Regions from separate parts of the Anoxybacillus sp. TBDG-1 genome, predicted to be linked through region 2. Evidence: riboswitches for the same ligand, from Rfam matches in the RefSeq annotation. Region 2 holds a riboswitch; the other holds the start of a gene.
What was found. A riboswitch is a leader RNA that binds a small molecule or an ion and turns the genes downstream of it on or off. The one in region 2 is predicted to bind cyclic di-GMP.
Positions count from the first base shown of each region.

Region 1: it holds a riboswitch for cyclic di-GMP, as region 2 does, so the genes downstream of both, ACYQY7_RS06165 (hypothetical protein) here and ACYQY7_RS07640 (methyl-accepting chemotaxis protein) in region 2, are expected to answer to the same signal.

Region 1 covers NZ_JBTZSY010000014.1:31,641-46,601, forward strand. Annotated here, with positions in the region: gene ACYQY7_RS06100 (NAD(P)/FAD-dependent oxidoreductase) at 1-460, opposite strand, end outside; gene ACYQY7_RS06105 (YbjQ family protein) at 865-1,185, opposite strand; gene ACYQY7_RS06110 (DMT family transporter) at 1,208-1,519, opposite strand; gene ACYQY7_RS06115 (glycerophosphodiester phosphodiesterase) at 1,528-2,244, opposite strand; gene ACYQY7_RS06120 (ABC transporter substrate-binding protein) at 2,299-3,594, opposite strand; gene ACYQY7_RS06125 (carbohydrate ABC transporter permease) at 3,635-4,447, opposite strand; gene ACYQY7_RS06130 (carbohydrate ABC transporter permease) at 4,444-5,322, opposite strand; gene ACYQY7_RS06135 (ABC transporter ATP-binding protein) at 5,294-6,394, opposite strand; gene ACYQY7_RS06140 (glycerol-3-phosphate responsive antiterminator) at 6,391-6,957, opposite strand; gene cysI (assimilatory sulfite reductase (NADPH) hemoprotein subunit) at 7,172-8,887, opposite strand; gene ACYQY7_RS06150 (assimilatory sulfite reductase (NADPH) flavoprotein subunit) at 8,899-10,668, opposite strand; gene ACYQY7_RS06155 (LysR family transcriptional regulator) at 10,806-11,687, shown strand; gene ACYQY7_RS06160 (small acid-soluble spore protein H) at 11,719-11,898, opposite strand; gene ACYQY7_RS06165 (hypothetical protein) at 11,982-12,638, opposite strand; cyclic di-GMP riboswitch class I at 12,677-12,760, opposite strand; gene ACYQY7_RS06170 (NAD-dependent deacylase) at 12,884-13,594, shown strand; gene ACYQY7_RS06175 (PH domain-containing protein) at 13,635-14,961, opposite strand, start outside.
Region 2 covers NZ_JBTZSY010000020.1:200-15,160, forward strand. Annotated here, with positions in the region: gene ACYQY7_RS07615 (TIGR01777 family oxidoreductase) at 1-773, shown strand, start outside; gene ACYQY7_RS07620 (amidohydrolase) at 809-1,936, shown strand; gene ACYQY7_RS07625 (GNAT family N-acetyltransferase) at 2,182-2,739, shown strand; gene ACYQY7_RS07630 (YfhE family protein) at 2,836-2,964, shown strand; gene ACYQY7_RS07635 (YfhD family protein) at 3,033-3,221, shown strand; gene ACYQY7_RS07640 (methyl-accepting chemotaxis protein) at 3,259-4,950, opposite strand; cyclic di-GMP riboswitch class I at 5,065-5,151, opposite strand; gene ACYQY7_RS07645 (YgaP family membrane protein) at 5,557-5,745, opposite strand; gene ACYQY7_RS07650 (Crp/Fnr family transcriptional regulator) at 5,816-6,433, opposite strand; gene ACYQY7_RS07655 (protein adenylyltransferase SelO) at 6,523-7,965, opposite strand; gene ACYQY7_RS07660 (DUF3427 domain-containing protein) at 8,252-11,389, shown strand; gene ACYQY7_RS07665 ((deoxy)nucleoside triphosphate pyrophosphohydrolase) at 11,366-11,770, opposite strand; gene rlmD (23S rRNA (uracil(1939)-C(5))-methyltransferase RlmD) at 11,856-13,214, opposite strand; gene ACYQY7_RS07675 (DNA-3-methyladenine glycosylase family protein) at 13,226-14,092, opposite strand; gene pdaA (delta-lactam-biosynthetic de-N-acetylase) at 14,148-14,912, opposite strand.

The sequences.
Region 1 (14,961 bases), on a different contig from region 2:
CATGCTCTGCCCCTGGAAATGGTTGAGCGTTTGGAAATTGAAATTCCCCAGTTGCCCAAATAACAGCGTCAGCCTCATATTTCCCTTCATTCGTTTCTAACTGGAATCGACTTTTTGACGGAAAAACACGATTGACATTTACACCTTCGCGAATCGGTAAATCAAAGTGTTCGGCCAACAAGTCTAAATACAAAGCATAGTCTTCTCCACTTAATCTTTCCTTTTGTAGAGTGTATGCCGGTGAGGTAGTGGGGGACACAGCATTTAAATCTAATGCACCGAAACCTTGACCAACAAACGAAGGAGTAATAAAACGCATTTCTTTTGGCCATTGTCGAAACGAAGAACCAATGCAATCACGCTCTAATATTCCAAAATTCTCTATTCCTAACTGTTTTAATAAAATTCCCATTCCAATTCCTGCTGGGCCAGCTCCAACAATAATAAAAAAAGGTTGCATTGTATCACCTCTTGATAACAGTAATTATTACGATTTAAAATATAACATAAACACTTTTCAATAACAATAGTAATCATGTTATGCTTAAATATGCATGTAATTTTGTTACAAAAAATTTATCATCCTTTGAAAATCAAACATACCAAAGGCCTTTGGCAAAACCCTTCAGACTGTTGAAAAACGATTTTGTCAAGGGCAAAACCGTTTTTCAATTGTATACTTTAGGTAGCTCACACCGGTAAGTGGTTGCATATTTGTGAGTTTATCTTCCTTAAGTTAAGGTATTTTAAAAATTCGACAATCTAAAGAAAGAAAAAGCCCACGTCTTTCGTGAACTTTTTTCTTGACGCTCCACTTTTTCAACACTTTGCGAAGAAGCCACACGAGCTTCTTCGCAAACTTTTTTATTCCCCTTTCAACTTCACCGCTGTACCTGTCGCAATGCACATCATCATTCCATCGCGCAACGTTTCAAAGTCAAGATCGACACCAATGACTGCATTCGCGCCCATATTGCGCGCTTTTTTCACCATTTCTTGTACAGCCATATCCCGTCCTTCAGCTAGCTTGCTCTCGTATGTTCCGCTCCGACCGCCAATAATATCGGTAATGCTCGCTAAAAAATCGCGGACAACGTTGGCGCCTAAAATGACCTCCCCAGACACTAAGCCAAGGTATTGCTCAATTTGCTTTCCTTCAATGCTGTTTGTTGTTGTAACAATCATGTAAACCCACCGCTTTCTTTATTTAATTTGTTTTTAATAAAACGACGCCTATAATAACAAATGCAATTCCTACGATCTTTTTGACACTTATCATTTCATGAAACAAAAACAAACCGATGAACGTAATGCATACAATACCTAATCCTGACCAAATGGCATATGCAATGGAAACATCAATTCCTTTTAAAGCCATAGCAAGTGATGTAAAACTGATTAAGTAACAAACAAACATGACAATTGTCGCCCATATGTTCGTAAGTCCATTCGACCATTTCATCGCAGTTGTTCCGATGACTTCGAAGATAATTGCTACAGATAAATATAACCAATACATATTTTTATTCATCCCCTAAGCATACAATTAGGAAAATCAGTCATGAGCGCTTTTACATCCCGTTTAATCAACTCAGTAAGCAAAAGCGGATCATTCATAGTGTATACGCAAATGTCCATCTTTTTACTGATTTCCTCTCCTTCCCGAGAAATTAAAAAATTCCAATCACCATGAATTTCCTTTGCATGACATACACGAGCCTTATCCAATACATCACATTGAGAACCTTCTACTAACATGGCTTTATCAACATTTGGATCAAGCTGATACAACCGATATAAACTCCGAATAGAAAAGGAGGAGCAAACAATACGATGCGACCACGAACGATATGAATACAACAAAGTGAGCAATTTTTCCTCCATGCCATCGTAATGAATTATACCATTTTTTAACTCAATATTCAAAATGATTGATCTTTTTTGATCAGATAGCCAATCCAAAACTTCTGCTAACGCTGGAATTCGTTCTCTTGCAAAACGAGGATGAAACCAGCTTCCGGCATCTAATTGGCGAAGCTGACGAAATGAAAAGTCTTTTACATACCCTATCCCATCTGTTGTTCGTTCTATACACTCATCGTGAATAACAACTAGTTCCCCATCTTTTGTCATTTGGACATCTAATTCTATACCATCTACCCCTAGCTCATACGCTCGTTGAAAAGCAATCATTGTATTTTCAGGATACTCCCCGCTAAATCCTCGATGAGCATAAATATACATGATTGTTCTACTCCTCTCATAATGAAAGGATGCCCTAGTGGACACCCTTCTTATTTATCGTTTTTTCGCCATTTCTAATTCGCGATTTATCTCATTAGCTGCTTGCTCAAGCGCTTGTTTTGGATCAACACCTTGATATAAACTTTCCATAGCGCTAACAATACGCTGACGCGCTTGTGGAAAAACAGAGATTAATGCTCCTTGAGTCGCTGGTGTGGCCTTCGTTTCTTTCAATTGGTTTACTGTTACTTTAAGTTGTGGGTACTTTTCCCATTGTTCTTTCACAAGTGGCAAATCATAAGCGGCCGGATTGACTGCAAAATACCCTGTATAAACATGCCATTTTGCTTGTACTTCCGGAGTCGTCACGTATTTCATAAATTCCCATGCTGCTTTTTTCTTTGCATCATCCACATCTTTCATTAACCATAATGACGCTCCTCCAATAATGACTCCTTGTCTTTCGACATCATCTGGAACTGGCAAATAAGATACTCCGACTTCAAACGGCGCATGATCAACAATCGTCCTTACTCCTGCTGAAGAATCTAAATACATAGCCATTTTTCCAGATTGGAAAGCAGCACGCATATCATCCCAGTTTTGACCGACATTATAAAACGTTCCTTCTTTATACATATCATAAATGAGTTGAAATACACGTAGCCCTTCTTCTCCATTAAACTTTACTGCTGTTGCTTCTCCTTTTCGCCCATTGTCTTCATTTACATAAAGACCACCTTGTACAGCTAACATTTGTTCAAAAAACCAACCATAATTCAAGATTGAAAAACCATATTTCCCATCTTTCGTTAACGCTTTCGCTGCTGATTTTAATTCACTATATGTCATTGGAGGTTTTTCTGGATCTAAACCAGCTTCCTTAAAAGCATCTTTATTGTAAATAAGTACAGGTGTCGATGAATTAAACGGCATAGAGTAAATTTTTCCATTTACCGTATAGTAATTTACAATATTTTTTTCCCATTGTGATACGTCATACCCTTCTTGATCAATTAACGTTTGGACAGGTTCAATTTTCCCGCTTTCAATCATATATTTTGTCCCAATTTCAAATGTTTGCATAATAGTCGGTGAATCTTTTGTTCCAGCTACGGCATTAAATTTTGTCAACGCCTCTTCATACGTTCCTTGAAATACGGGTTTAACCTCAATTTCTGTTTGTGAAGCATTGAAATCATCCACAATTTCATTTAACGCTTTTTCTAAATCCCCACTCATCGCATGCCAAAAAATCACTTCTGTTTTTGGCGATGATTCCTCCTCTTTCACTTGTGATGTTGCCTCTTCATTGCTATCGCTACATCCTGCTAGAGTTGACGCTAACATACACGCATATATCCATTTTTTCACAATTAATTCCCCCTAACTATTTAATTGCTCCTTGCATCAAACCTTTTTGCAATTGCTTTTGCCCAACAAATAATAAAAGTAACGTTGGTAAAATAACAATCATTACCGCAGCCATCACCACCCCCCATTCCGTCGCCATTTCTTGCGTTTGCATTTGTTTTAAGCCAATTTGAACCGTTCGTACACGTTCATCATTCGTTACAAGGAGCGGCCATAAATACATATTCCATGTTGTTAGAAAGCTATAAATTCCTAATGTAGTTAAACTTGTTTTTGAAAGAGGCAAAACGACATACCAGAAAAAACGAAAATGTTTTATGCCTGATACTTGTGCCGCTTCGTATAGCTCAAATGGAATGGTTTTAAAATGTTGACGCAACAAAAATATGCCGAAAGCCAAAGCGAAAAACGGAACCGTTAAACCGAAGTAATTATTCGTCCATCCTAAAGCTTGAACAGTTAAATAGTTTGGAATGACTGTTGCCTCCCAAGGAATAAGCATCGTTGTAATTGTTAAAAAAAACAATACATTTCTCCCAGGAAAACGAAGAAAAACAAAAGCATATGCCGCCAAACTAGAGACAATTAGCTGTCCAATCATCACAACGAATGAAACAAAAAAACTATTCCACAAATATCTCGCTAGCGGAACTTTTTCAAATGCAGCTGCATAGTTTCGAAAAGACCAATCATTTGGCCACCACCTTCCTTGTAAAAGCTCAGCACCGCTTAGAAAGCTAATAAGAAATGCATACATCATCGGAAACATCAAAATGATTGCACAAACAACTAACATGGCATACAACACGATTTTTTTTAGAAGGTTCATTGATAATGCACCTTCCTTTCAACAAGTACAAATTGTAAAAACGTCACAACTAGCACGATCAAAAACAATACTACTGCTTGAGCACTTGCAAACCCGAAATTATAATTGATAAACGCTTCCCGATAAATGGAGTAAACAAGTACAGTTGTCGCATTCATAGGACCGCCCTTCGTTAAAATATCGATTTGCCCAAATGTTTGAAAAGAATGGATAAGTGAAACAGTCACAATGAAAAATAAAGTCGGTGATAATAATGGAATAGTAATGCGCCATAGTTGATACATGCGGCTGAGTCCTAAAACATTTGCATTTTCATATAATGTGACGTCAATATTTTGAAGCCCGCCTAGTAAAATTAAAAAAGAAAAGCCGATATTCATCCAAACTGTTGCAATGGCAACAGCAATTAAGGCTGTATCAGGATGGAGTAGCCATTGACGTTCCTCACCGCCAAATGCAACAATAAGTTTGTTTATTATTCCTACAGCAGGATTGTACATAAACATCCAAATGACAGAAGATGCCGCCACACTCATTCCTAGCGTCGAAGAAAAACATGTACGAAACAGCTGTATTCCTCTTAGTTTTTCATTTGCTAAAAGAGCTAAGAAGAAAGAAATAATTACCGTTGGAGGAACAGTGTATAAAACAAACAAAAACGTCGCTTTCATGCTCTCTTTAAAATTTCGATCTTCCAGTAAATAAAGAAAATGTTCTAATCCAACATATGCCGTTGGGTTTCCTTGGAAATCCGTCATATGCAAGCTTAAGTAGCCTGTTTGAACCATTGGATAAAAAACAAAAATTGAAAATAGGAGGAAAGAAGGAAAAATATATAAAACTCCTTCAATAGCTCGTTTCATCGTATGTGACATACTTATCTCCCTCTTTCACTATTCTTTTCCCTTCTTCATCGAAAAATAGAACGTGCTCGTCATGAATTGAAATACGTACTTGTTGTCCTACTTCAATTGGATGTTGCCCATGCCACCGAGCAATCCATTCATCTTGTTCTGTTAGTTTTAATGTAACAAGTGTTTCTGTACCTAGCCGTTCAACATGTGTAACTGTTAGCCATACATGTGGCTCGTGTTCATGTGCAAGTCTAATGTGTTCTGGTCGAACACCAATCGTTCCATATTTATTGTCCATTTGCGCGTGATGAGCAATCTTTACAATCCATTCTTGTTGTAATAAAAATAAATCGTTTAACTTATGTACTTTAGCCATATTCATTGGAGGAGAACCAATAAATGAAGCAACAAATGTATTGTTCGGATTGTTATATACATACAACGGTTCGCCAATTTGCTGAATTCGTCCATCATATAATATCATCATCCGATCAGCCATCGTCATTGCTTCTACTTGGTCGTGTGTCACATAGATGATTGTCATACCAAGTTGACGTTGCAGTTGACGAATGTATGAACGCATATGTGTACGCAATTTTGCATCTAAATTCGATAGTGGTTCATCCATTAGGCAAATCGGTTTTTGAGAAACGATAGCTCGTGCAAGTGCTACTCGTTGTCTTTGCCCTCCCGAAAGGTGACGCGGTTTCTTTTGAAGATAATCCGTTAAGCCTAACATTTCAGCTACATCTTTACAACGTCTTCGCTTCTCTTCCTTTGACAGTTTCGCAGTATATAATCCTAGCATTATATTGTTTTCAACAGTTAAATGTGGGTATAACGCATAGTTTTGAAATACCATGGATATATATCGTTCGCTTGGTGGCGTATTGTTCATTTCTTTCCCTGCTATTTTTAATTGTCCATCGGTAATGTACTCTAAACCAGCAATCATGCGTAACAACGTACTTTTCCCGCATCCTGACGGACCAACAAGAACAAAAAATTCCCCCTCTTGAATTTGTACACTTATATCATGAAGAACAAATGTTTTTCCATCGTAAGACTTACTTACATTCCTCAATTCAATCATTGTAATCCCTCTTTCTCAGCTATTTTCCATAATAACGGATTTCCCGTCGATACAGCTTGTGCTCCTTTTCGTAATGCTTGAACCATTTGACCACGATTTTGGATTAATCCTCCTGTAATAACTGGAATTTTTATTTGCTTCACTAAATGATCAACCATGTCAGGTACGATGCCAGGCATAACTTCAAGCGCATCTGGCATAACTTGTTGAATGGCTTGTAGCCCGTTTTCAACGGCGTCTGTATCTACTAAAAATAAACGTTGAATTGTCCATAGCTTTTCCTTTTTCGCTAACTGAATCAACGTGCTTTTTGTCGAAACAATTCCGTGCGGTTGAACAAATTTTGATAAAAACTGTAATCCCTCTTTGTCATAACTAATGCCCGGTATTTTTTCGATATGTACAAATACATAGCGATCATGAGCTTTTAACAACTCAACGTACCTTTTGATGACGCTAATTGTACCGGTTTGCAGTAGTGCTGTTCTCCACTTCGTTTGTAAAAATAGCTCAATATGCTTCGGTTGCTTAATTGTCGCAATAAATTGATCTTGTAAAAACATACAAACTTCCTCCTTGTAAACAAAAAGAAACCGAAAACAACGGCAGAATGACATATCCACGCTGTTGTTACGGTTTCTCCTTTTCTCCACCTTTTTTATTCACTTTTCTGATTTTGATTTTATCTTTCTTTTGTTAAAAACATATTATATTTATTTAAATATTTTGTTAATTATATGTTAAGAAAATCGGCTCCCAAACAGGAAACCGATTTTCTTAATCATAAAAGTTCGTTCCGTCTGTCACTTCTTTCACAATGCCAGCACGAATGACGAAGTCGCCAAAACGCTCGCCGTCAAGCCGTTCTTTCGCATAGTGAGAAAGGAGCATACGAAGTTCAGATAAAATTTCTTTTTCCCCGATATTTTCACGATATAACTTGCCGAGGCGGCTGCCGTCAAACGCCGCACCGAGGTACATATTATATTTACCGATGGATTTGCCGATAAATGCAATTTCTCCAAGCACATGGCGTGCACAGCCGTTCGGACAGCCGGTCATGCGAATCGTTATTTCCTCGTCACAAAGCCCGTTTTCCTCCACAATTTCTTCGATTTTATCAAGCAGTTTTGGCAAATAGCGCTCCGCTTCTGCCATCGCTAATCCGCACGTTGGCAAAGCCACACAGGCTAACGAATTGCGGCGAAGGGCACTATAATGTTTCCCATCTGTTAATTTGTATCGCTTAATAAGCGTATCAATTTCTTCTTTTTTCTCACTTGGCACATTGGCGATGACTAAGTTTTGGTTAGCGGTGAGACGGAAATCGCCCGTATGCACTTTTGCAATTTCTCTCAAGCCTGTCATTAACGGATAATCATCCGTATCTTTCACTCGACCGCCCTCAACAAATAACGTAAAATGCCACGTATCGTTTACCCCTTCAACCCAGCCATAGCGATCGCCATTGTGTTCAAAATGATACGGACGCGCTTCTTCTAGCTCCCAGCCAAGTCGGCGTTCTAATTCTGCTTTGACAGCTTCAAGCCCTAATCGGTCGATCGTATATTTAAAACGGGCGTGTTTTCGTACGGAGCGATTGCCGTAATCGCGCTGAATCGTGACGACTTTTTCTGCCACATCAATGACTTGTTCTGGCTTACAAAAACCGATGACTTTCGCTAGCTGCGGATATGTCGTGCGGTCGCCATGCGTCATTCCCATCCCCCCACCGATCGCTACATTAAAACCGACGAGCTTTCCTCGTTCGACAATCGCAATAAAACCAAGGTCTTGCGAAAATACATCGACATCGTTTGACGGTGGGACGGCAATGCCGATTTTAAATTTCCGCGGCAAGTACAGTGCTCCATAAATCGGCTCTTGCTCTACTTCTGGTGTACCGGCTACTTTTTCTTCATCCAACCAAATTTCGTAATACGCTCTTGTTTGTGGCAATAAATAATCACTTAACCTTTTCGCCCATTCATACACTTCCGCATGCACTTCTGACTGGTACGGATTTGGGTTGCACATAACGTTTCGATTCACATCGCCACATGCCGCCAACGTTGTCAGTAGGGCATCATTAATGGCTTGAAGCGTTTTTTTCATATTCCATTTCAATACGCCATGAAACTGAAACGCTTGCCGTGTCGTAAGCTTCAATGTCCCGTTCGCATACGTCCGCGCCAATTCATCCATCGCAAGCCACTGTTCTGGTGTCGCTACACCGCCTGGGGTACGGACGCGAATCATAAATTGATACGCTGGCTCTAATTTTTGTTTTTGCCGCTCTGCTCTTACATCGCGATCATCTTGCAAATAGCTGCCATGAAATTTCATTAATCGGTTGTCATCTTCTGGAATGCCGGCGGTGATGCGATCTTCCATCGTTTCTTTCAATGTGCCGCGCAAATAGTTGCTTTCTCGTTTAATGCGTTCAACATCGCTTGGCTGTCCATCTGGCGCGGTTAATAAAAATTTTCCCACAATGATCCCCCCTAATATACGTCTCGTTGGTACCGTTTTTGTTTTTGCATCTCTGCTATATACGCTTCCGCTTGTTCGCTACTCATCTGCCCTTCTTTTTCGATAATATGAATAAGCGTCTGGTGAACGTCGCGCGCCATGCGTTGTTTGTCGCCACAAACATAAACGGCTGCCCCTTCTTCTAACCATCGGAACAATTCTTTGCTCTGTTCAATCATTCGGTGTTGGACGTACACTTTTTCTTTTGTATCGCGCGAAAATGCGACGTCCATTTTCGTTAACACACCGTTTTTCAACCACGTTTGCCATTCCGTTTGATAAAGGAAATCTGTCACGAAATGTTGATCGCCAAAGAACAGCCACGATTTCCCTTTCGCCCCCATCGCCTCACGCTCTTGTAAAAAGCTACGGAACGGCGCAACCCCCGTACCTGGCCCAATCATAATAATTGGTGTATGTGCGTCTTTCGGCGGTTTAAAGTTCGGATTGTGATGAACGAACACAGGAAGTTTGTCACCAATGTGTAAACGTTCGGCACAAAACGTTGAGCACACTCCTTTCCGTAAGCGCCCATGTGCTTCGTAACGAACCGCGCCAACGGTGATATGCACTTCATCTGGATAAGCTAGCAAGCTACTTGCGATTGAATAAAAGCGCGGTTGCAACTTTCGTAATGAAGAGACGAGCTGCTGTGGTGTCATCTCCCACGAACCGAAGTCACAAAGAACATCGAGCACATCGCGTCCTTTCATATATTCTTTTCTTTTCGCTTCTTGCTCAGAAGAAAGGAGCGCATGGAAGTCTGGGTCGCCCGAAAACGAAGCAAATGCTTGCAATAATGGCTCGGTTAATACGGTAATTTCTAACCGCGACAACAACGCTTCTCGTAACGGCTCTTCCTTTTCTTCAATAGAAACAAGTATGTCTGGACTCCATTTCATTTTTTCAATCATGGCGTCGACAAGTTCTGGGTCGTTTGTCGGAAAAACACCGAGCGAATCGCCTGGTTCAAATACAAGCCCTGAACCTTCGAGCGATAATTCGATATGGCGCGTTTCTTTATTTGAACCGCGTCCATTTAAATTGATGTTTTCTAATACTTCTGCTTGAAACGGATGCTTTCGTGAATAAAGCGCAGTTGGCTTTACTTGTGCAGAGGGCGCTGCTACGGAAACCGCTCCGTGCTTATCTAGCTCGTTCAGCACCCCTTCAAGCCATTTCGCTACCGCTTCTTCGTAATCGACGTCACAATCGACGCGCTCGTATAACCGCTTGCCGCCTAGCTCTTCTAACCGTTTATCGAAATCTTTTCCCGTCTTGCAAAAATGCTCATACGACGTATCGCCGAGCGCCAATACCGAAAAACGAAGATGATTGAGCTTCGGTGCGCGCTTGCTATGGAGAAATTCGTAAAATGACAAGGCGTTATCTGGTGGTTCACCTTCTCCGTATGTGCTAACGACAATGAGCAACGTATTGATTTTTTTCAACTCGTTCGGCTTAAAATCAAGCATCGAGAAAACGGTCACATGAAACCCGCGATGTTTGAGTGCTTCCCCTGCTTTTTCCGCCAATTTTTGTGCGTTTCCTGTTTGCGACCCGTAAAGGATCGTCACTTCTTTCGTTATAGATGCTTCTTGTTGAAGCGCTCCGACCGACTCGGTTGCAGCTAAATACCCGCTTAGCCAAAGTTTTTGTGCTGGCGTTAATGTCGGCAAAAGCCAATTCAGGAGCTCAACTTGTTTTTCATTAAATGGACTGTTTGTCACTTGAAATGGCAACCTTGTTCACCTCTTTTTTCTACTATTCCTATAAATCAAGTATGTTTTATTTGACTTTACCGCAAAAAATAAAATTAGTAAAATAAATATAAATTATCAGAACTATTTATTTTTTTAATAACTAAGGAGCGATCGTCGTGTACGAAGAATTAAAAACATTTATTACATTAGTCGAGGTGAAAAATTTCACAAAAACAGCAGACATTCTTCATTTATCCCAACCGAGTGTGAGCTTGCATATTAAAAATTTAGAAAAAGAATTCCAAACGAAACTATTCATTCGCTCGCCGAAAAAATTACAAATGACGCCAACGGGAGAACTGCTTTACGATCGGGCGAAAAAGATGATTGCCTTGTACGAGCAAACAAAACAAGACATTTTACAACATCACGATTGTGTGAAAGGGACATTAAAAATCGGGGCTAGCTTTACAATTGGAGAGTACGTGCTACCTTCTTTTTTATTTGCTTTACAAAACGATTACCCAGACTTGCATCTCGAAGTCATCATTGGCAATACGAAAGAAATTGTAGAGCTCGTCCGCACGTATCAAACGGATATCGGTTTAATTGAGGGACAAACGAATGAAAAAGAGCTTACGGTATACCCGTTTATGCAAGATGAGCTAGTTATCGTTGCTTCGAACGACCATCCGCTCGTTTGCCAACAAGCCGTATCGATAAACGATCTACAAAATCAACTATGGATTACACGTGAATTAGGATCAGGCACACGTGAATATTTTCATCATTTCATTCGCTCAAACGGGCTAAAAGTGAAATCGCTTATGATCATTAGCAGCAATCAAGGAATTAAAGAAACGTTAATGCGCGGAAACGGATTAGCCTTTCTTTCACGCCATGTGATTGAGCGTGAATTAAAACAAGGTCATTTATCGATCGTCTGCTTAAAGCATCCTCCTTTTTACCGAACGTTTTCTTATCTTTATGCACCAACCATGAAAGACAACAAACTTATACATTTATTTATTGATTTACTTCAACAAAAAAGGATGTGACAAACAAGTTGCTTTGTCACATCCCGACCGCTTAATGTTCCTCTAACTGTGAAACAGGAACGCGCTGTTGCTTTTCAGGGTTGTCTAAAAAATGAATCGTTGCCATTTCTGTTTGCGTATCGACATGTTCGATATAGACAGATTTCCCGCGATACGTCACATCTTTCATATCAGGTGACTCGGCAATTTGTTGTGCACGTATGATGTTCATCCCGCTTTCCTCCTTTCAAACAATTATTATCGTCTACGTTTTGCATCAAAATATGCAAAAAAAAGAGCACCAAAAGGCACCCATTACATTAATTCAAACAACTTCTTTTTATTTTGTTGTACTTTTTCTTCTAACACTTTCACTTTTTCTTTTAACGCTTGCATGTTGGCGTCATTTGAAGACAATTTCTTTTCTAACGCACGAATTTCATTTTTCACCGCTTTTAACTGGTTAGAAGTAGAAATAAGTTTTCCAATCCATTTGTCTAGTTCTTCTTGTTTTTCTTCCTCGTCATCTTCATCTGTTTGCACAACTGTCGATTGTTCAAGAGTTGTCACAGTTGTACTACCTTGTTCACTGACTACTTGTGTTGTTTCGTCTGTTGTTTGCTCGATCTGTGTCGGCGTTTCTTCTGTTTGCACTGGTTGTTCGTTTGACATGCTAAGCGCTGCGAGTGCTACTGTTATCTCATCCAAACGCAATTCGATCTTACCGAGCTTTTTATTTAATTCTACTAATTTGTTTTTCAACATTTGTTGTTCTTTTTTCTGTTTGGCTAGTTCTTGTTTTTTCTTTGCTTCTTCTTTTTTCTTTTGCGCTAGCTGTTGTTTTTTCTTCGCTTCTTCTTTTTTCACAACAATATGGCTCTTCTCTACATGTTTTCCGTCATGCTTTGCTGCGAAAGTAGGGGAAGCAATAAGCATCGATGCTAATAAAATCGGTAATCCTTTTTTCAACATTACCCTTCTCCTCCGTTTCATATGTATGTTTTTTTGGTAATGGCAGCTGGCTGGCATAGGTTCTCCCCTTAGCCCCTATAGCTTTGCGACGCTAAGTTTCCTTAGCTGTGCCTTTGCTTTTATTATACTTCGCTTATTTTCATGCACATGAATCGAAAGTCCTTATTTTTCTAGTAAATATATGCGAAAATAAAGGAAGAAGCGGTCGAAGATAGAAATGGTATGATAAAAAAAGGGGGACAGTTATGCTAGAAAGATGGTTGAAAGAATCTTCGCATACAGTCGTATTTACTGGGGCAGGAATGTCGACAGAAAGTGGGCTGCCTGATTTTCGTTCGACAAATACAGGACTTTGGCGTACGAAAAATCCGCAGCAATTAGCAAGTACGTATGCGCTAAAACATAACCGCGGGGAATTTATCGCGTTCTACCAATATCGCATTCGCACGCTTCTTGAATGCGGGCCGCATATTGGGCATACGATTTTGGCCAATTGGCAAAAACGAGGGCTTATTCATCAAATCGTCACGCAAAATGTCGATGGATTTCACCAACAAGCAGGCAGTACAAATGTCGTCGAATTGCACGGGACGTTGCGAACCGTCTATTGCTTGCGCTGTAAGCAAACGTACGATGCGAAACGATATGTAGACAAGCAGGTTGAGTGCACATGTGGCGGCTTTTTGCGCCCTTCCGTCGTCTTATTTGGCGAATCGTTGCCATATGATGCAATTGAACAAGCATGGACAGCAGCCGAACGGGCGGACTTATGGATTGTGCTCGGCTCTTCTTTACAAGTATCGCCGGCGAACGAGCTTCCTGTCATCGCCAAACGAAGCGGGGCAAAACTTGTTATCGTGAATATGGAACCGACGCCATTCGATGATTGGGCAGATTTAATTGTACATGGCCGTAAAATCGGAGAAGTGTTGCAGGAAATTGACGAATTCCTTTAATTGTGTCCCAAAATGTGTTCTTTTGGGACACAATCATTGCTTATTCTTTATTTTCCAAAAACCATTCGTATATTGCTTTTGCCTCACGTTCATCAACATCAACGACTTTTATGCGTATGCCAGGCATGACTGTTGCACGTACGGTACATAACCGAGCCCGTTGTTGCATACGAGTTTGTGACATCGTCAACGATTGAATACGATGCTTTAGCATATATACTGTTTTGATCGTCAACCATCCACGTCTCAACACAAGTTGCTTGCCCCCGAGCGCCACTCCCGCTTGTTTATACGTCCGATAACCGATATACATTGCGATCAAAAGAAAAAAAAGAGTTTCAAATCGCTGGAAATATATGATTGCTACGATCGTAATCGGCATGACGATATAAGTGGGTCTTAATATATAACGCCAACGTGCACGTGTAGGTAACGATTGAAACGAATCATGCAAACGATATTCAGGCAAACAAGCAGCAATAAGTGAAGTGACTTCATTTGTTCGAACGAGCGGAAACAACAAAAGACTCCCATGTTTTCCATCATCGAGCGACCCACCTGCATGAATAAGATGAACAGAAACATACCCAAACCATCGACGAACCAAGCTCTCCTTAATCACAACGCCTTGCACACGTTCAACAGGCGTAGAAATACTCTTTTTTTGCAGCAACCCAGTTGTAATCATTAGCGTGTTTTTTTGTTTCACAACCGTAAAATTCATATAGCCCAAAAGATGACCAACGATAGACAAAATATAAGCGATAATTAGCATTGTAAACAAAAGTACAATGGTAGAAGTCGTATCATCTATTGGTAAAAACGTTTTTAGCCGTTCAAACGGAATAAAATTATCAAATTCAGAAAGAAATGCACCGATCGCCGCAATAACACCAAAAGCGCCGCCGCTTGTTACAGCTAAAAAAAGCACGTCGCCAAAACGAAGTGTAAATACAACATCTGTCTCATGCTTTATGAGCAAGTTCCCTTCGTTTAATTTGCGTATTGCACGCTCGATTTGATTGGCTTCTTCTATTGAAACGGCTGGCAACACGACTTCCGGTTCATCAATTTGCCTTCCAGCTGTTTCAATATGTACTTGCACAACACCTACAAGCCGCTGTAACACCCCTGACGAATGTGAAATACCTTGAATACGCTCAAACGGAATATACCGTTTCTTTTTTACAAATATCCCTTGTTCAATATACATGTCATTTTCTTCTAAACGATATGTAAATCGCTTCCATGACATATATCCAGCAAACATAGCGTATAAAAGAAATAAAAACAACGGCGACCAATCAGCAAAAGGATTACCTGTTTTCTCTTTTATCGCAATCAGTAAGGCAAGGGCAAGAAAAGGT
Region 2 (14,961 bases):
TGCAATGGCTAACGGAGGACGCAAAACCTCATGAACAACTGCCTTCCATTGACGTGGTCGTAAACTTAGCTGGTGAGCCGATTAATAGCGGACGTTGGAACGAAACAAGAAAGCGGGCAATGATGGAAAGTCGATTACAAGCAACAAATGAGATATATGAGTTAATTACAAAAATGAATAAAAAGCCGCGTGTTGTCATTCAAGCAAGTGCAATTGGCATTTACGGCACATCGCTCAACGAAACATTTACTGAACGTCATGAAACAATGGGAACAGACTTTTTAGCGCAAACAGTAAAACGATGGGAAGAGGCTGGACAACGCATTGCATCAATTGGCGTGCGCACGGTATTTATGCGCTTTGGTATTATTTTAGGGAAAGGTGGCGGAGCACTTCCACGAATTGTTCTTCCTTACAAATGGTTCATTGGTGGAACGATTGGAAGCGGGAAACAATGGATGTCATGGGTGCATATAGAGGACGTCATTGGCGCCATCGATTTTGTTATTCGACACGAAAACGTATCAGGCCCGATCAACGTCACCGCTCCATCTCCTGTGACGATGAAACAGTTCGGAAAAACAGTCGCTAAAGTTCTACATCGCCCGCATTGGCTTCCTGTTCCATCCTCCGTTCTCAAACTATTGTTAGGAGAAATGAGCATGCTTGTGTTAGAAGGGCAACGTGTTATCCCTGAAAAGTTGCTTCAAGCAGGATACGATTTTTCATTTTCGACTATTGATGAAGCATTAGTAAACATTCTACAATCGTGACGAATACACTATAAGAAAACATAAAGGGGATTGACATGCGAAGCACACTATTAAAATATGGAACAATATATCCGATTACATCTCCTCCGATAAAAGGGGCAGATGTACGTATTGAAAATGGAAAAATTACAGAAATCGGTTATAACCTTCCCGCAAATGAGGAAACAGAAGTTATTGATGTCTCGGGAAAATACGTCTTTCCTGGGTTTATTGACGTCCATACACATCTTGGTTTATACGACGAAGGAACAGGATGGGCAGGTAACGATGCAAACGAAACAATTGAAACGATGACTCCACATGTACGTGCTATTGATAGCGTATATCCGCTCGATCCTGGCTTTCGGGATGCGATTGAACACGGCATTACAACGGTTCATATTATGCCTGGAAGCGCGAATGTCATCGGCGGAACGACGGCAGTCATTAAAACGCACGGAAAAAATGTCGCAAACATGATTATTAAACAACCAGCTGGCTTAAAAATCGCCCTCGGTGAGAACCCAAAACGCATGCATAGCCAAGGGAATAAAGAGTCACTTACCCGCATGGGCATTATGGGAATGCTTCGCGAAACGTTTTACAACGCGAAATATAGCGATTGGCCGCACGATTTTCGCACAATCCCGATTATTCAAGCGCTAAATCGTGAAATTCCGATTCGTGTTCATGCCCACCGTGCTGATGACATTTTATCTGCTATTCGCTTAGCTGATGAGTTCGAACTGGATTTGCGCATTGAACATTGTACAGAAGGGCATCTCATTGCAGAAGAGCTCCAAGGCAGGAACTTGCACGTCTCCGTTGGCCCGACACTCACACGCCGCTCCAAAGTAGAGCTAAAAAATAAAAGTTGGAAAACGTATAAAATTTTATCCGATGTCGGCGTCCATGTTTCGATCACGACAGACCATCCGTACACACCAATTCAATATTTGCACATTTGCGCTGCGATTGCTGTGCGTGAAGGGCTTGATGAACAAAAAGCACTCGAAGGCATTACGATTTTACCAGCACGCAACTTAGGAGTTGATGACCGTGTCGGCAGCTTAGAGATTGGAAAAGATGCTGATATTGTTGTTTGGAATTATCATCCGTTTCACTACCTCGCAACTCCTATATTCACCATGATAAATGGAGAAATAATATACAAAAAAAATTAATAAAAAAACTATTTATTTTTTACACCGTTTCAAGTATGATATAAAAGGTTATACACGAAATATATACGTTCAAAATTATATACTCATGCGACAGTAAGGGAAGGCAAATGGTGCGCCACCAGCAATGCGCTGGTTCTAGTGGGTTCGATTCCCACCCCGAAATTTTTTGATTTGCATAAATTAAAAAATTTCGAGGGTGGCTCGTTCCCTATGGTCGACTGCCCTCGTAAATGGAGGGAGATTCGATGTTAAAAAAACGCGAACTGCAAGATTGTCAAGCGTTATACGAGCTTATGGTGCACCCAGACGTCTTCCCTTTCGTGCGCCATAAAGCATATTCATACGAAGAGTTTTTGTTTATTACAAAACAAACGATTGAAGCTGAAGAACGCGGCGAACTTATCTCGCGCACCATTTTAGACGAGTGGGGCAATCCGATTGGAACGATTAACTTATTTGACATTGAAGATGGCGCTGGCTTTTTAGGCACATGGCTTGGAAAGCCGTATCATGGAAAAGGATACAACCAACCTGCTAAAGATGCCTTCTTTAACGAACTGTTTTATGAACGTTCCATCAACACAATCTTCATGCGCATTCGCAAAGTCAACGTCCGCTCCACAAAAGCTGCTGAAAAACTTCCTTACGTCACCCTTGCTAATGAAACGAGAAAGCGATTATGGGAAGAAATGAATCAAGGCGAAGACATATATAACTTATATGAAATTTCAAAAGACAACTATACACTATATGCGATGCGCCAACAAAAACTTGACGATGAACAACAATTAAAAGAAGCGTAAACCTGTTCTGTGCGAACAGGTTTTTTTATTTGGATAATTTTTTACTTTTCTGCTCATAATGTTAATGTTACAATTTTACAAAAGTGAGGGATACATATGGCTGACAAAAAGAAACGTGAGAAAACGAAAAGTACGCTCTCTAGCGCACAAGAAGTGACATACGCCCGCGATTTCAAACGCGCGGATCAAGCCGGTGGGTTTACCGACAAACATGCTCGTCATTAACAACATTCTCCATTCATTTTTTTCGCTATTCGTCACATGCTAGTAGCGAAAGAAAGGAGGCGACACATATGGGACGTTCACGTGGTCAAAAAGCGCGCGATAAAAACAAATCAAAAATGCCACAAGTACCAAAAACGATGAAATCAGACGGTCACGATGTCGAGTTTTCTGCCGAATTTGCCGATCATGAAGATTTAGAGGCACAAGCACGTGCTGAAGCAGCTGGCATTCGCCAAAGTAAAAGAAGAAAATCATAAAATAAAGAGAAGGTGTCCCGAAAATTCTAGGGACACCTTAAACTTTAAACGTAGAAACCGCATTGCGTAGTTTTTCTGCCATTTCAGCTAACGATGTAGCTGCTGATGTTACTTCTTCACTTGATGCTAGCTGTTCTTCAGAAGATGCGGAAATTTCAGCCGTCCGTTCAACGAAGTGTTTCGCAATCGACGATACTTCATCCATCGAAGCATGCACTTGATGAACACCGGCCGACATTTGTTCAGAAACCGCTGATAGTTCTTGAATTTGGGCATTTACTTGTTCAATCGAGCGCAAAATTTGCGCAAAAAATGTTCCTGTCTCTTCTACTAATTTTGTTCCTTGTTTCACTTCTTCCGTTCCTTTTCCAACAATACTTACAACATGGCCTGTATTTTGTTGAATCATTTCAATTAATTGTGCAATTTGATTTGCAGACTCACGCGACTGTTCTGCCAATTTACGCACTTCGTCTGCTACAACGGCAAACCCTTTTCCGTGTTCGCCTGCTCGTGCCGCTTCAATGGCTGCGTTAAGCGCCAATAAGTTTGTTTGTTCAGCAATACCGACGATGACATCGACAATTTTTCCGATTTGTGCTGATTTTTCATTTAGCTCTTTAATTACTGTATTCGTTTCGTTTGTCGACTGGTTAATTGTATTCATTTGCATAACGACTTTTTGTAAATATTGCTGTCCGACAGTCGCTTGTTTCGTTGTCTCCGTCACAGAATTCGCTACAACGGTAGCCGTTTGAGCCATTCGCTCAATTCCTGTTGCCATCTCACCAATAGCTTCCACGCTTTCTTCTGCATGTTTTCCTTGCATTTCTGCCCCTTGGGCTACTTCTTGAATAGCTGTCGTTACTTCTTCTGTCGCTGCACTTGCCTGCTCCGCGCTTGCCATGAGCTCTTGTGCCGAAGCAGACACATGCTCGGTTGCTGTGCTCACTTGTTGGATGAGTCGTTTCAAATGGTGAACCATTTGATTAAATGATGTGGCTAATTCACCAATTTCATCGCGATTAGCAACATGAATATCATCCAACGATAAATCGCCATGTGCGATTTTTTCGGCATGTTCAGAAATTTGTCTAACCGGTTTGGCAATTTTTTCGCTAATATAAATTGCAATGGCGATACTTACGAGAAAAGCAATACCAGTCGTAATGAGCGTCATATATTTCATATTTTCTGCTTGTTTAGACAATGTTTCACTCATTTGTTGTAAATGTTTTTGCTGAATCGCTCTCGCTTGTTCGCCTGCTTCCGTTACCTCGAGCGTTAGCGCATTTCCTCGTTCTTTCATTAAGCGTGAAATTTCATCCATTTGACCTTGCTTTTTAAACTCCATCGCTTGTTTCGCAATGCTACGATACTCTTGTTCTGCTTTCGCTAGGCGATCAACTGCTTGCTTTGCTTCATCTTCTAGTTGCAATGACGCGATAGTTTGTTGATTCGCTAAAAATTCGTTCGCCGCTTGTTCAAATGCCGTTAAACTTTCAGGCTTTCCGTTAATTAAATATCCTCGCACCGCAATTTGTTCGCGCAATACCGCATTTTGCATATTTGTCACAAGGTTAATTCGTTCAAATCCTTCTTTCATCGCACGCGAGTATTGTTCGTCAATTTGCTCTAGCCGGTTATATGTAAGTATACTGACCCCGATAAATACTGATAGTACTACAAGAAACGTCGACACTAATTTTTTTCTTACTGTTAAATTCATGATGCTTCCCTCCTATGTCGTAATAAAATAAAAAAGCTGCCCAAGCAAAGTGAGTAAAGGCAGCTATAGTTCGACATGTTCCCTAGAGAATGAGACCTTCTTATATTTCACAAGAAGGGCAACTGGCTGGCATATCTACATATAGACGTAGCCCCTATAGCTTTGCGCCCTACCCTTTCGAGTAGTTTGCCGATTATTCAATTTTTTACATTTTCATTTTATCACAACAACTATGAAAAAAGAAGTAGGTATTTTGCACTTCACTTACTACCTTCTAGGAGAAGAGCCCTTTTTGCATCTATTTTGCTTACATATTTGAAAAATTCCTTATTATTCTAAATAACGAACATGTCTTTTTTCCAACAAACATTTTACTCATACTTTATGACTAAAAGGGTAACATTTTGTATCGTCAATACATAAATAAAAATATACCTTTTTATCCAAAAAATATTTTATGTTCTGAAAATATGAACGGCGTATTCAATCGCATGATAAACGGGCAAATTAACAGCCACTCGTGTTAAAAGTAGATTAATAAACAGACGCCCATAGACACCTGCTTTTTTCAGTTCAACGAAAAAATAGCCCAAGCGTTTGCTTAGGCTATTTTTTCGTTGTATTGATTCGAAATGGCACATAAAGTGGACAAAATCTTATAAATGCCGTAGCAATTAGAACGATTCCTAAAATACCGACATATTTTATATTTCCCTCAAGGAAAAATAATCCTAATAGTGCAATACCTAATATGAATCGAATCATGCGATCAACTGAACCAACATTAGCTTTCATTTTCTTTTCCTCCCCTCTTCTTATCTATCTTTAATCATAGAGGAAAAAAGGGAAACGTTCTGTGATAAAGTCACATTGTTGCAAATTTGTCATATAACCCTTTTTTGTCCACAATTTTTATTTTCCCACGCGCTAGTTGAATATATCCTTCCCGCTCGAATTGCTTCAATATTCGGCTGACGACTTCGCGTGCCGTTCCAAGTTCCACAGCAATATGTTCATGCGTCATCTCGATCGTGTTTGCCTTGCTGTTTTTGCATCGTGTAAGTAAAAACTCAATCATGCGCTTATCCATCTTTTCAAATACAATATGCTCAATCATTTGCATCATCGCCATAAAGCGATTCATCACCATATCATAAACGAACGTTTGTAGCTCAACATTTGTTGTCATCATCTTCGCAAACGTATCTTTCCGAACAATTAGTACTTCCGCATCTTCTTCCACAATCGCGGTCGCCGGAAAAGGTGAATGCGACAATACGCTTGAAATGGTCAACACACACGACTCCCCACGACAAACGCGATATAAATTCACTTCTTTTCCATTCTCCCCTATTTTTGCGACCCGAATGACACCAGAGACGATAAAAGCGACATGCTCACACATATCCCCCTCCCGAAAAACAATGGTTCCTTTCGGGAGCTTTACGTTTATGTATAAATTGTCATGCAAAAATGGAAACAATATTCCTCCCCCTTTCCTTTCTTAATATTACAACGTACCAACCATCCCTTTCCATACAAAAAAACTTCCCCAAAACAGGAGAAGTTTTTCTAAGTCCCACAAAACGTCCGATACGGTCGATCAGACGGTGCAGGGGGCTCGGCATATTCGTCTTGTTCTTTCGTGTATGCATGCGGATATTTTAACACGTGAAGCAGCCGCTCCATGACCGTATCATCCCCATGCTCAACCGCTGCCGCAAGCGCTTCTTCAACGTGGTAGTTGCGCGGAATGATGGCAGGATTGTTTTGTCGCATTCGTTCATGTACTTCATCTTTCGTCACGTCTTGACGGGCGATTCTTTGTTGCCAACGTGTGTACCAGTCGCGAAACTCTTTTTCGTTAAAATTCCACTCATCTAGCGTTAACGCGCGAAACGTATTCGTATAATCAGCCCGATAGGTGTACATAAGATGAAGCAATTCACCGATAAGCTTTTTATCTTCCTCTCCTTCCGTGCAAAGTCCGAGCTTCGCGCGCATCCCTTGTAGCCAATACATTTCATACAACATCGGAAACTGAGCAATCGTCTCTTGCGCAATCTCCATCGCTTTTTGTTCTTCGTCATGTAAAAGCGGCAAAAGGCTTTCTGCAAAGCGTGCAATGTTCCATCCAGCCATATACGGCTGATTGCCGTACGCGTACCGCCCTTGCGTATCAATTGAGCTAAACACCGTTTTCGGATCGTACACGTCCATAAATGCGCACGGTCCGTAATCAATCGTCTCGCCGCTAATCGTCATATTATCCGTATTCATCACCCCATGAACAAATCCAACCAATTGCCATTTTGCCACAAGCGCCGCCTGCTTTTTCATCACTTCTTTAAGCAAAAAAAGATAGCGATTGGAGGCGTGTTCAACATTCGGGTAATGCCGCTTTATCGCATAATCGGCTAATTGTTGCAATTCCTCTTTCGATAAAAAACGAGCCGCATATTGAAACGTCCCGACACGCAAATGACTCGCTGCCACGCGCGTCAAAATCGCTCCTGGCAGCTCTGTTTCGCGAATAACAACTTCCCCTGTTGTCACAACGGCTAAACTGCGCGTCGTTGGAATACGAAGCGCATACATCGCCTCGCTAATGATATACTCACGAAGCATCGGTCCGAGCGCCGCACGCCCGTCGCCCCCACGCGAATACGGCGTCCGTCCCGACCCTTTCAGCTGAATATCGAACCGTTCTCCGTCTGGCGTCACATGTTCACCAAGTAAAATCGCTCGCCCGTCGCCAAGCATATTAAAATATCCAAACTGATGTCCTGCATACGCCTGCGCCAAAGGCTCCGCACCTTCAGGAATTCGATTTCCGGCAAACACCGCCACCCCATCCTCGCTCGCTAGCGCCTCCGCACATAGCCCAAGCTCCTTTGCCAGCGAACGATTGAGCACAACAAGCTTTGGGTCATTGACAGGCGTCGGATGAAGCCTTGTAAAAAACCGCTCAGACAAGCGGGCATAACTATTGTCAAAGTTCCAATTTGCGTCCAACGTGCTACCTCCCTTATGAAACGTTCAAATTAACGTTTTGGTTGTATGTATTAGTATATCCTATTTTCTTTCATAGTGCTGTGTGGGTGGATTGTCGTGGCGAAATGTCATTGGGCTCATTTTGTTTGCTTAATTTAACAATAAAAAATTGAAACCGAGGCGTGTGACAAAACGAGAATGAAAAGGAGATATAGAATGTTCCTCTGTAATCATGTCATTTCAGCGATGGAAATGCTACACATATCATGGTAAAATTTTATAAAAAAGTGTTAGGTGGTTTTATTTCATGAACAAAAGTTTTTTTGAGGAACTGCAACTTCTTACAAAACAATATCCTGATACAAGTGTTATACAACGTCTATCACCGAAAGACTACATTGAAGTTCTCGTTCTTCATTCCGCTAAACAGCTCGCTCGCAAACTAAAAAGTTTGGCAAAAGAGAATCGTTTTGAGGAAATTATGCAACTAACTCAACACATTTCTACATTAGTATCAGACAAAGAAGATTCTTTTTCTTTGCCGATCTCTATGATTACATACACGTATGGACAACGGGAAATACCGATTATAGAAGATTTTTTCTTGTCTCGATTGCATTTACTATATAACGACAAACATACAATGAAAAACTTTTTCAAAACATTAAAATATGAAATGCTCACAGCCGACTCTGTTGATTTTATGGTTAGCTTTATCCGTATGTCAGGTCTACAATTATTGATCCGTCCTTTACTTATGCTTGAAGAAGAACGCATTCCTGTACGTATTATTACATCAACCTATTTAGGTATTACAGAAGCAAAAGCGCTTGAAAAACTCATGCAATTTTCGAACGTACAAGTAAAAATGATTGATACACAACAACAATCTTTTCATACAAAAGCGTACATGTTTCATCGACGTTCAGGACTGAATACAGTAATCATTGGCTCGTCAAACATTTCACACTCAGCCCTCATGAACGGACATGAACTAAATGTAAAGCTACCAGATACAAGCTTTTTACCAATTTATGAACATACAAAAGAAATTTTCGAGAAAATATGGAATCATACAGATGCGATTTCTCTTGATCATGCATTTATCCAAAAATACGAACAACAAACAATAAGAAAAGAAAACAAACCTTTAGCTGCTGAGCCGAAAGAAGAATATATCGTTACATCAAGTGTGACACCGAATGATATGCAAAAAAAAGCATTAAAAAACCTTGAATACACAAGAAAAAGTGGTAACACAAAAGGAGTCATTATCGCTGCTACTGGAACTGGAAAAACATATTTAGCAGCTTTTGATGTCAAAGCATATGATCCAAAAAAGCTTTTATTTATCGCTCATCGTGAAGAATTGTTAGATAAGGCAATCGAAACATTTAAACATGTGATAGGAAATGACCATCTATTTGGTAAAATAACAGGAACTGTGAAACAATTCGATAAACCGTATTTATTTAGTACCGTTCAATCGCTCTCTAAAGACGAAACGTTGCAACATTTTGAGCAACATGAATTTGACTATATCATTATCGATGAATTTCATCATGCCGAAGCACCCACATATCAAAAAGTTATTCGTTATTTTCAGCCGAAATTTTTGCTTGGCTTAACAGCAACACCGGAAAGAATGGACGGTAGAGATGTTTTAGCAATTTGTGACCATAACGTTGTATATGAAATACGTTTAAGGGGGGCGCTAGACGCACAGTTGCTCGCACCATTTCATTACTTTGGTATTTCAGATCGTACGGTAGACTATAGTCAGATTCCATTAAAAAACGGCATGTTTGATGAAGCATTGCTTGTGAACGCTTTAAAAACAAACGAACGAACAGATTTTATTATTGAAATGATTCGCACGTATGGTTATGACGGCGATCGTATCGTTGGGCTCGCTTTTTGTGTAAATATCGAGCATGCAAAATATATGAGCGAACAATTTAATAAACGCGGATATTGCACAACATATTTAACTGGTGAACATAGCGTGGAATATCGTGAACAGATCATAAAGAGACTAGAAAATCCGGACGATCCACTTGAACTCGTTTTCACCGTTAACATTTTTAACGAAGGAATTGATATCCCAAGTTTGAATCTTTTATTATTTTTAAGACCTACCGAATCATCGACTGTATTTATTCAACAATTAGGGAGAGGACTAAGAAAAGTAGAAGGAAAAGAGTTTGTGACGGTTTTGGACTTTGTAGGAAATTATCAAAAATCGTTTATGATCCCGCTCGCTCTAGCTGGACAACTGAACGACAAAGCGTTTGATAAAGATTCCCTCCGTGTTGCGATTACACACGAATTTGCCGATCTACCAGGTGGCGCATATGTCGATTTAGACCCAGTAACGCAAAGGGAAATTTTAGATCGTATTGACTCCATTAAAATGAACTCGAAAGATATGTTAAAAATGCTATATCAACAATTTAAAAATGAGCTTGGGCGCTCACCAGAAATATTAGATTTTTTATATTACGAGCAATCGCCAAGCTTAACGTTTTTCATATATAAGTATCGTTCATGGGTCAAAACAAAAGAAAAAATGAATGATATAAACGAGCTTGACCAAATGATTTTACACCACCCATTGATGTGTGAGTGCGTTGAACGGCTAGAAAATCAACTTCCCATTAAGTGGCCTTACGACTTCGTTATTTTGCAGTTAGCTTTATTACAAAACGTTGTGTCTTGCGAAGATGTCGTAAAACAACTTGCCAAAAAATTTGCCGTAGATGTGCAGTTAGAAAAACATGAAAAGATGATTATGCAATCGATGGACCGCCTCGCATCGACATATAAAAAACAAAAATGGTCGTTGGGACAACGAAATGGTCACCAGTTCATCTTGAATAGCGACATTCTTACTTTAACAGAGAATACGCAGTTCTCCAATTACATCAAAGACCGTATCGACTATGGACTTATTGAATTTAGGAGAACGTATCGTCCTGAAAAATTTTTAGCTAAAGGAGAAAAGCTTACTCTTTATCAAAACTATACGCGAAACGATTTAATTTTCTTATTTGAAGCAGGAGTAAAAGAAGGATCGTGGCGAGAAGGAGTAAGTAAAGTTAGAAATCATTATTTACTGTTCGTCAATTTAAATAAATCAGAAAGAGTAAAAGAACATTTACATTACAAAGATTATTTTCTCGATCAAAAACATTTTCATTGGCAAAGCCAAAATCAAACGTCTCATAACTCTTCGGTCGGACAAAATTTTATTCGTCATAAAGAGCTTGGAATCCGTATTCATCTATTTGTTCGAAAATTTGAGGAAATGCACGGAATGACATTGCCTTTTACTTATCTCGGTGAAGTCGATTATGTATCGAGCTATGGTGATAAACCAATGAGCATCACATGGCGTCTACATCATCCCGTGCCGGAAGATTTATATATTGACTTGATTCGCTAATAAAGCTTCTACAGTCGGAATATCAGCGGGTGCCCATTCGAGAGATTTTAAATCTCCGAGTGGGACCCATCTTAATTCAGCATGTTCTTTCGCCTTCGGTTCTCCCTCAATAATTGTCGCTCTATATGTGAGTAAATGGACAATGACTTGAGGGTATTCATAATGCACTTCTTCAATTTTTTCATGTACTTCAATCGTACATCCTAATTCCTCATAAATTTCTCTTACTAACGTTTCTTCTTCTTTTTCCCCTTCTTCAATTTTCCCACCCGGAAATTCCCAAAGTTTAGGAAGTATCATCGTATCCGACCGAAGTGCACACAACACACGATTTTTATTATCAAATATCACTGCCCCTACGACACAAACCGTTTTTTTCATTAACGTTTCCCCTCTATCTTCATTTTTTGTGAATACTTTCATTCTACAAAAAATCTGTCCTTTTTTCTATGCTCGTCCAGATCGACTACTCCCTCACCAACTTCGCCACACTTTCCACATGCGCAGTGTGTGGGAAAAGGTCAAACGGTTGAATGTATTCGACGCGATATCGTTTTGCGAGTGTGTCGATGTCGCGAGCGAGGCTCGATGGGTTACAGGAGACGTACACAACCGTTTTTGGTTTCACTTGTAACATCGTTTTTAACAAGGCGTTGTCGCAGCCTGTTCGCGGTGGGTCGACGACGATGACGTCCGGTTTCCATCCTTCTTTCACCCATTTTGGCAATAATACTTCTGCTTTTCCGACCGCATAGGTGACGTTTGTAAAACCATGACGTTCGGCGTTTTGGCGTGCATCGTCAATCGCTTCTGGAATCGTATCCATGCCGCGCACTTCTTTCGCCTCACGGGCAAGCCATAGACCGATTGTGCCGACGCCGCAATACGCATCGACGACGCGTTCATTTTTCGTTAGTGCTGCTGCTTCTTTTACTTCGTCGTATAGCCTTATCGTTTGAATCGGATTAAGCTGGAAAAAGGCGCGGGCAGATAGTTCAAACGATAAGTCGCCAAGCACTTCTTGAATGTACGGCTCACCGGCAAGCACAATAGTTTCATCGCCAAAAATAAGCGACGTTTTTTGTCCGTTTATGTTTTGAGCGATCGATTTCACTTCTGGCAATCGGCGTTTCACTTCCGCTACAAATAGTTCTTTGCGCGGAAATTCTTTCGTCGCTGTCACAACGACAAGCTGCACATCGCCTGTAAAAAACCCGACACGTGCTACAATCGTGCGCACGACACCTGTTCTTTTCCGCTCGTGATAAATCGGAATGCGCAAATGTTGCAAAATCGTTTTCACGACCGTTGTGACACGGTTTGTGGCGTCATGTTGAATGAAACAGCGGTCGATGTCAATGAGCTCGTGCGAGTTCATGCTGTAGAGTCCAGCGATGACACGCCCCTTTTTCACTCCTGTTTGAAATTGGCTTTTGTTGCGATAATGCCACGGGTCGTCCATCCCAATCGTCGGACGAATATCGAGCGCTTCAATATTTAGTCGGCTATGGCGTTCAAGCGCTTGAATGACAATATCGCGCTTTGCTTCAAGCTGTGCGTTATAGTCTAAATGTTGCAGTTGACAGCCGCCACATTGGTCATATACAGGACAAGGTGGTTTTACACGGTGTGGGGATCGTTTACGAATGCGCACGATTTTTCCTTCCGCATACGTCGGATACACATTCGTCGCTTGAACGACGACTTCTTCTCCCGGAAGCGCCCCCGGAACGAACACGACTTGTTTTTTAAAATAGCCGACACCTTCTCCGTTAATGCCTAATCGTTTAATGGTGAGTGGAAATTGTTGTCCTTGTTGTAACATGGCGATCTCTCCTATTCAATACTTCTCCATAAATATAGCGACGCGTAGCTTAAATACGGCTCCCATCGCTTGCTTAACGCCTCCATTTGCGCCATTGAAGGTTTCGTTTCTAATGAAAGTAGTTTCTGCACTGCTCGCTGTAAGCCAATATCAGCTTTTGGAAATAAGTTCGGACGACCGAGCCCAAACAACAGGAAGTTTTGCACCGTCCACGGTCCGATACCGCGCAATGGAAGCAAGGTGTCCATCACTTCTTTATCCGTTGCCTCCGCTAGTTTGTCTAGTGATAATTTTCCTTCGGCAACAAGCCGCGAAATATCGATAATATATTCCGACTTTTTTTGGCTAAACTGCAACGCTTTCAGTTCGTCGTACGATAAGCGAGCAATTTGTTCTGGGCGCGGATAAAACCATATACCGTCCGTTTCTCGCCCGAACGTTTTCACAAACCGCTCCGTCATTTTGTACGCCACTTTCATATGTAGCTGCTGGTGAATAATGCATTTGATCAAGCAAAAATATAAATCCGCTTCTAAAATAAGCGGCGTCCCTTCATGTTCACGGAAAATTTCCCGCAATTCCGTTTGTAAAAAATGTTCGTGAATTGGCAAAAGGGAGCGATCCCAATGTAATATGTGAAACAGACGGGACAATATCGCTTCTTTTAATTGTTCGTACTGCGCTTCAACAAGAAAAGCCGGTGCTTGTTTTGCCCCGATGCTGCGAACGAAAACAGCAATCGGAGTTTCATTTATATAAAGCGGGATCACTAGCTGTTGCTTTTCTATGTCTACTACAGCTAACGGATCTTGCGCTAACCGCTCTAATACACGTGAAAAATCGTATGGAGCTTCTACTTCAATTCGTTGTTGCCACATGTCTATTCCTACCTTTTTCCTTATATTATAACGAAACAAATCCCTTTGCACATCGTCAAAGGGAAAAAAGCCAAGCAGGAATATTCATTTTTTGCAGCATGAGATCGTCTAAGCTTTTAAAAACATATCCTTCTTTTCGCAAATCGTCAACAATTTTGGCAAGCGCATCGGCATTATCTTTAGATACTGTATGCAGCAGTATAATGGCGCCCGGATGAATTTGTTTCATGACGTTATTGTAAGCATATGACCATCCTTTTTGATCGTGAACGTGCCAATCGACGAACGCTAATGACCAAAAGACGTGGTAATAGCCGAGTTCGCGTGCGACCGCAAGCGTCCGTTCATTAAAAACGCCGCGCGGTGGACGCATATAGTGCATATGCTTTTGCCCCGTCAACAACTCTGTTTTTTTTCTAACCATTTCAAGCTCTTCACGCAATTTTTCATCGCTAACGGTCGTTAAATCAGGATGATGCCATGAATGGTTGCCAACAATATGCCCTTCGTTTATCATCCGCTTCACTAAGTCGGGGGCCGATTGCAAATAATGGCCGGTCACAAAAAACGTAGCAGGAACTTTTTTTTGTTTGAGCACGTCTAAAATTTGGGCAGTATAACCGTTTTCATATCCGTTATCGAACGTTAAGTAAATATATTTTTTCATCGGATCGCCTAAATAAAATGCATCGTATTTGGCGAGTAACTCGTCCAAATGTTTTCCTGCAGAAGGAGGAATGTGATTTTCGCTTCGCTTAAATCCCCATGACATCGCCTCTACCTGACTGAGCGGCAAACATAAAAAGAAGAAAAACAACATGATGATTTTTTTCACTGCTTACACCTCCCAATTCCTTTCCATGATAGGT